Linked DNA regions of Rhodopseudomonas boonkerdii. The protein of the gene in region 2 interacts with the protein of the main gene of each other region in a pairwise test. Links are inferred from orthologs where the notes say so. Each region holds a gene or a part of one and is shown on either strand. Other genes may lie near its edges.

The links.
Region 1: the proteins of leuS (region 2) and ligA interact in binary tests that used the Escherichia coli proteins (3 or more experiments, as listed by UniProt). The link is inferred for Rhodopseudomonas boonkerdii from one-to-one orthologs.

Annotation. Positions count from the first base shown.
Region 1 is NZ_CP036537.1:1,890,965-1,894,256, reverse strand. What follows is about bases 18-2,990. They hold ligA (NAD-dependent DNA ligase LigA), read right to left. Parts: upstream 2,595-2,990; coding sequence 441-2,594; downstream 18-440. Other genes in these bases: E0H22_RS08840 (GIY-YIG nuclease family protein), read right to left, coding at 2,657-2,923; E0H22_RS08850 (multidrug effflux MFS transporter), read left to right, coding at 18-430. In the rest of the region: more of E0H22_RS08850, read left to right, coding at 1-17; DNA repair protein RecN, read right to left, coding at 3,025-3,292. UniProt on the Escherichia coli protein: DNA ligase that catalyzes the formation of phosphodiester linkages between 5'-phosphoryl and 3'-hydroxyl groups in double-stranded DNA using NAD as a coenzyme and as the energy source for the reaction.
Region 2 is NZ_CP036537.1:277,944-281,452, reverse strand. What follows is about bases 225-3,414. They hold leuS (leucine--tRNA ligase), read right to left. Parts: upstream 3,035-3,414; coding sequence 425-3,034; downstream 225-424. Other genes in these bases: E0H22_RS01265 (diguanylate cyclase domain-containing protein), read right to left, coding at 3,148-3,414; lptE (LPS assembly lipoprotein LptE), read right to left, coding at 225-438. Outside these bases: more of lptE, read right to left, coding at 1-224; more of E0H22_RS01265, read right to left, coding at 3,415-3,509.

The DNA.
Region 1 (3,292 bases), 1.6 Mb from region 2 along the record:
AACCATCGAGCAGCTGATCTGGTTCGGCCTCGCGCTGCAATTCGGCGGCGCATTGCTCAATGTCGTCTGGGGACTGACGGGCCTCAATCAGGACCCGGCCTGGCTGTTCCTCACCCATATGATCGTGATGTTCGGCAATGCCTTCGTGATGTCGAACGGCGCCGCCGGCGCACTCAGCATCCGCCCGCAAGCGGCCGGTGCGGCCTCGGGTATGATGGGCTTCATGCAGATGGGATTCGGCGCACTCTGCTCGCAGGGTGGCGCGTGGCTCGGCGGGCATTTTGCGACGCCGGTAGCGCTCAACCTGTCACTGGTCGTGCTGTCCTGCGGCTGCGCGGCCGCGATGATCTTTCTGGTGCCACGGCGGAAGGTGGTGGTGACGGAAAAGATGGTCGAGAAAGCGGAGAGTGAAGAGAGCGGGTTGATGTAGGGCGGAGGTATTATCCCCCAATCAGCGCCAGCCACTCGTCTTCCGTCAGCACGGTCACGCCGAGATCCCGCGCCTTGGCAAGCTTTGAACCTGCATCCTCGCCAGCGACGACATAATCGGTTTTTTTCGACACGGAGCCGGCAACCTTCGCCCCCAGACGTTCGGCCGACGCCTTCGCTTCATCGCGTGTAAACTTCGTCAGCGAGCCGGTGAACACCACCGTCTTGCCCGCGACCGGCGTGTCGGTCTTGGCTTGCGCGACCGGGATAACTTCGGTGAGTTCACCAACCAATTCATCGAGCGCTTTCACGTTACGTTTCTCGGCAAAGAACTCGACCACGGCGTCGGCAACGATCTCACCGATGCCGCCGATATTATTGAGGTCCTGATAGGCTTCCGACGTATTCCCCTCTTCACTCTGGCCCGCCGCCGCAGCCAGCATCGCCTCGCGGAACGCGGCGAAAGAACCATAGTGCCGCGCCAACAGCTTTGCATTGCCCTCGCCGATATGGCGGATGCCGAGCGCGAAGATCAGGCGATTGAGTTCGATCGTTCGGCGATCGTCGATGGCTGCAAACAGATTGCGCACCGAGACTTCGCCATAGCCTTCGCGATCGCGCAGCTTCTTGTTGGCACGCTCATCACGCTTGGCCAGCGTGAAGATATCGACGGGATGCATGATGATGCCCTCGTCATAGAATTCCTGAATCTGCTTGTCGCCGAGGCCGTCAATGTCGAAGGCCAGCCGCGAGACGAAATGCTTGAGCTTCTCCACCGCCTGCGCCGGGCACACCAGCGCACCGGTGCAGCGGGTCACGACCTCGTCATTCTCGCGAATGGCATGGCTGCCGCAGACCGGGCACTTGTCGGGAAACACGTAGGGCTTCGCTGTCTTCGGGCGTTTGTCGAGCACGACATTCACGACCTGCGGAATGACATCCCCCGCGCGCTGCACGATCACGGTGTCACCCTCGCGGATATCGACGCCATCGCGCAGCGGCTGACCGTCATTGCCGATGCCGGCGATATAGTCGGCGTTATGCAGCGTTGCATTCGACACCACGACGCCGCCGACCGTGATCGGGGTCAGCCGCGCCACCGGGGTCAGCGCGCCGGTGCGCCCGACCTGGATGTCGATCTTTTCGAGCACGGTCATCGCCTGCTCCGCCGCGAATTTATGTGCGATGGCCCAGCGCGGCGCGCGGCCGGCGAAGCCGAGACGCGCCTGCCAGTCGATCCGATCGACCTTGTAGACGACACCGTCGATGTCGTAGCCGAGCTTGGCCCTGATTTCGCCGATACGGCGATAAAAGGCGAGCGCGTCATCGACGCTCCTGCACAGCGTAATCTCGGGATTGACGGTGAAGCCGGCTTTGTGGAGCCAGTCGACCATCGCATGCTGGGTCGGCGCCGGCATCGGGTAGTCCGACATCTCGCCCCAGGCATAGGCGAAGAATTTCAATGGCCGCGATGCGGTGATAGCGACATCCTTCTGCCGCAGCGACCCGGCTGCCGAGTTGCGCGGATTGGCGAAAACTGTGTCGCCGGCTTCTTCCTGCTTCTTGTTGAGCGCAAGGAAATCGCTCTTGAGCATATAGACCTCGCCGCGCAGTTCGCAGGCGGCGGGAATCTGTTTGCCCTTCAGCGTATTAGGGATGTCCTTGATGGTGCGGACATTGGCGGTGACGTCCTCTCCCGTAAAACCATCGCCGCGGGTGGCGGCATGGATCAGCTCGCCATTCTCGTAACGCAGCGACAGCGAGAGGCCGTCGATCTTTGGCTCGGCGACGAGTGCCGGGATTTCGTCGAGCTTGAGGAAGCGCTGGATGCGGGTGACGAATTCGGTGACTTCCTCGTCGCTGAAGGCATTGCCGAGCGACAGCATCGGCACCGCATGCTGGATTTTTGCGAAGCCGCGCGAAGGCGCAGCGCCGACGGTCTGGGTCGGCGAGTCCGATTTCACGAGATCGGGGAATTTGGCTTCGATCGCTTCGACGCGCTGGCGCAGGGCGTCATAGGCCGCGTCGGAAATCGTCGGCGCGTCGTCCTGATAGTAAAGCTTGTTGTGCGTCTCCATCTCCAGCGACAGCCGCATCAGCTCGACCTTGGCTTTCGGCTTGGTGAGCGTGGAGATGTCGGGGGGAGTTTTGGGAGATTTTGCCATAGCTACACTCGTCATTCCGGGACGCGCGCAGCGCGAACCCGGAATCTCATCATGGGGCGCTCTTACGGGATCGACGCATACAAATCATGCCATTCGACATTCGTTGCCCCGATCAAAGCAACTTTCCATTCCCGCCGCCACTTCTTCAGCTCTTTCTCGCGGGTGATCGCCGTCAGCGGATCGGCGTAAATCTCGAACCACATAAGAACATGCACGTTGTAGCGCGAGGTAAAACTTTTGACCGCATTTGTCTTGTGTTCGTGGACGCAGCGAACAAGGTCGTTGGTGACACCGATATACAGCGCACCATTCTTCTTCAAGGCGAGCATGTAGACGCAGTACGGTATGGCGGCGTTTTGTAACACAGAGTGCAGGCATTATGAGGTTCCGGGTTCGCGCCTTCGGCGCGCCCCGGAATGACGAGTTTGGGTTACGCCGCGCCTTTGAGCAACCGATCCGCCGCAGCCCGCGCCTCGGCGGTAATCTCAGCACCTGCCAACATCCGCGCGATCTCCTCGCGGCGATGATCGTCCGCCAGCGTGTTCACATTGGTTGCCACGCGCTTGCCCTTGTCGAGCGCCGCCTTGGATATCAGGAGATGCTGGTCCGCGCGCGCAGCCACCTGCGGTGCATGCGTTACCGCCATCACCTGGACCTTGCCGGCGAGACGGCCGAGCCGCGCGCCGATGGCATCGGCC
Region 2 (3,509 bases):
GCCGGGGATATCGTAGGTGACACGGGCGAAGGTCGAGCCCGTCAGCACCTGTTTGCCGGTGGCGATCTCGATCAGGCCATAGGTCGCGTCGATGCCGTAATTCTCCGATGTCGGCAGCGCGGTATTCGGATCGACGATCAGCGATGTGCGGCTCGGATTGAAGCGGATCTTCAGCGTGTAGAGCGGCGCCGTGCCGGTGGCGGCGCCATACATCTTGAACATCAGCGCGTTGCGGATCTCGACGCCCACGCGCGCCTGCGGCGAGGCGTTGGGATAGTCGAGCGGCGGCACTTCGACCGCGGCGAGTTTTTCGCGCAGGGCCGGCGAGCCGTCGGCCGTCTTGGCCGCATACATCGGCTGGAAGCAGCCGGCCGTGAGCGCGCCGAGGGCGACGATCGCCGTCAGGCGGGCGGCAATACGGAGCTTAGCCGACAACATTCACGATCCTCTGCGGCACCACGATGATCTTCTTGACGGGCTTGCCATCGAGCGCCTGTTTTACAACATCGAGAGCCAGAGCGGCAGCCTCAATTTCGGAACTCGGCGCTTCCCGCGGAACTGTGACTTCTCCGCGCTTCTTGCCGTTGACCTGGACCGGCAGGGTGATGCTGTCTTCGACCAGCAGATCGGCCTCGACCTGGGGCCACGAGGCTTCGGAGACCAGGCCGGGCTGGCCCAGCACAACCCAGCATTCTTCGGCCAGATGCGGCATCATCGGGGCGAACAGCTGCACCAGGATCACGGCCGCCTCGTTCAGTGCCCAGCACATGTCCGGTGCGGGCGTTTCCGGCCTGGCCAGCGCCTCACTGAGCGCGTTGGCGAATTCCCGGATATAAGCGAGGCAGACGTTGAACTGCAGCCGCTCGACACCGGTCGAAACCTTGTCGAGCGCCCCGTGGGCGGCCTTGCGGACCGCCAGCGCCTCAGCGCCGAAAGTTGCCGGCTTGTCGGCTGGCGCGGTTTTCCCGTGCGCCGCGGCATCATTGACCATGCGCCACAGCCGCTGCACGAAACGAGAGGCACCCTTGACGCCCTCTTCGCTCCAGATCACGTCGCGATCCGGCGGCGAGTCCGACAGCATGAACCAGCGGGCAGTATCGGCGCCATAAGTACCGATGATGTCGTCGGGGTCGACCGTATTGCGCTTCGACTTCGACATCTTCTCGATGGAGCCGATCTCGACCGGTGAACCGTCGGTCAGAAGGGTTGCCGAGCGTGTCGTGCCGTCGCCGGTGATGTTGATTTCCGCCGGGGAGGCAAACGTGCCGTCCTGCTTCTTGTAGGTCTCGTGAACCACCATGCCTTGCGTGAACATGCCGGCAAAGGGCTCGTCCAGGCTCACATGTCCCGTCGCCTTCATGGCGCGGGTGAAGAAACGGCTGTAAAGCAGATGCAGGATCGCATGCTCGACACCGCCGATATACTGATCGACCGGCATCATGCGATCGGCCACCGCGCGCGTCGTCGGCGCATCCGTGTTCCACGGATCGGTGAAGCGCGCGAAGTACCACGACGAGTCCACGAACGTGTCCATCGTGTCGGTCTCGCGCCGCGCCTTGCCGCCGCATTGCGGGCAGGTGACGTGCTTCCATGTCGGGTGATGATCGAGCGCATTGCCCGGTTTGTCGAAGGTCACGTCCTCCGGCAGCACGACGGGCAGATCCTTCTCCGGCACCGGCACCACATCGCACTTTTCGCAATGGATGATCGGAATCGGGCAGCCCCAATAGCGCTGGCGTGAAATGCCCCAGTCACGCAGGCGGAAATTCACTTCGCGCTTGCCCCAGCCGTCGTTCTCGAAGATCGCCAGCGACTTCTTCATCGCTTCTTCGCAGGTCATCACGCCGGGCTCGCCCACCCAGCGGATATACTGCACCGTGTCGGTCTTGGCTGGTACGAAAGCGGTGTTGCCGACGCGTTCGTCACTGCCGACCGGCACGAAGACGTCCAGAACCGGCAGGTCATACTTGCGCGCGAAATCGAGGTCGCGCTGGTCATGGGCGGGACAGCCGATCACGGCACCGGTGCCGTAATCCATCAGCACGAAATTCGCGATATAGAGCGGCAGCTCCCACGTCGAATCAGCCGGATGGGTTGCCTTGATGCTGGTGTCGAAGCCGAGCTTCTCTGCCGTGTCGATCTCGGCCTGTGAAGTGCCGAGCTTGTGGCACTCGTCGATGAAGGCCGCGATCTTCGGATCGCTCTCAGCCAGTTTCTTCGCCAGCGGATGATCTGGGGAGATGGCCGCGAAGGTCGGGCCGTACATCGTATCCGGCCGCGTGGTGAAGACTGGCAGCTTGTCGAAGCCGGCGGGCGCGCCGACCAGACCGAATTCGAAATGCAGGCCTTCCGAGCGGCCGATCCAGTTGTGCTGCATCAGCCGGACCTTGTCCGGCCAGCGATCCAGCGTCTCCAATGCGTCGAGCAGGTCCTGCGAATATTTGGTGATCTTGAAGAACCACTGGGTCAGCTCACGCTGCTCGACGACGGCGCCCGAGCGCCAGCCGCGACCGTCGATCACCTGCTCGTTCGCGAGCACGGTGTGATCCACCGGATCCCAGTTCACCTTCGACTTCTTCCGCTCGACCAGGCCGGCGGCGAGGAAGTCGGTGAACATCTTCTGCTGATGCTTGTAGTAGCTGGGGTCGCAGGTCGCGAACTCGCGTGCCCAGTCCAGTGACAGACCCATGGTCTGCAGCTGCTTTTTCATCGATGCAATGTTGTCGTAGGTCCAGGCCTTCGGCGCCACCTTGCGCTCGATGGCGGCGTTCTCCGCCGGCAGGCCGAATGCATCCCAGCCCATGGGGTGGAGGACGTTGAAACCCTTGGCGCGCTTCAGCCGCGCCAGCACGTCCCCCATCGTGTAGTTGCGGACATGGCCCATATGGATGCGCCCGGACGGATAGGGGAACATCTCGAGCACATAATATTTCGGCCGCGGGTCATCATTCTTGGTGGCGAAGATCGCCTTCTCGTCCCACACGCGCTGCCAGCGCGGTTCGGTCTCGCGGGCGTTGTAGCGTTCGTTCGTCATCGATTCGGCAGTCTGTTCCGGGTCCTGTGAAGGCCGGGACTAGGCCACAAAAGACCACGGTGGGTCAACGGCTTAAGCGTGAAAAGACAGTGCTGCGGCAAGCCGGAGCAGGCTTATGCGCTGAGCGAGACCGCCCTGTCATAGCTCCGCACGAAGCCATGCTCGACCACCGCGTTTCGGCCTCGCCGCTTGGCGGCGTAGAGGGCGGCATCGGCAGCTTCCAGCAGGTCGCGGACGGTTTCCAGCGTGGCCGGAGCTGCGGCGGCGACGCCGACGCTGACCGTGACGCGCTGATGGGTGCTGGTGGCATGCGGGACGGTCAGGTTCCAGATTTCCGAGCGGACCATCTCGCCGATCTGGACGCCGCGCGCGGTGTCGGTGGCCGGAAGCAGCAGGCAGAACTCTTCGCCGCCGTAGCGGCCTGCAAAGCCCGACACGCGATCGGCCAACTGGGCGAGCGTCTCGCCGACGCGGG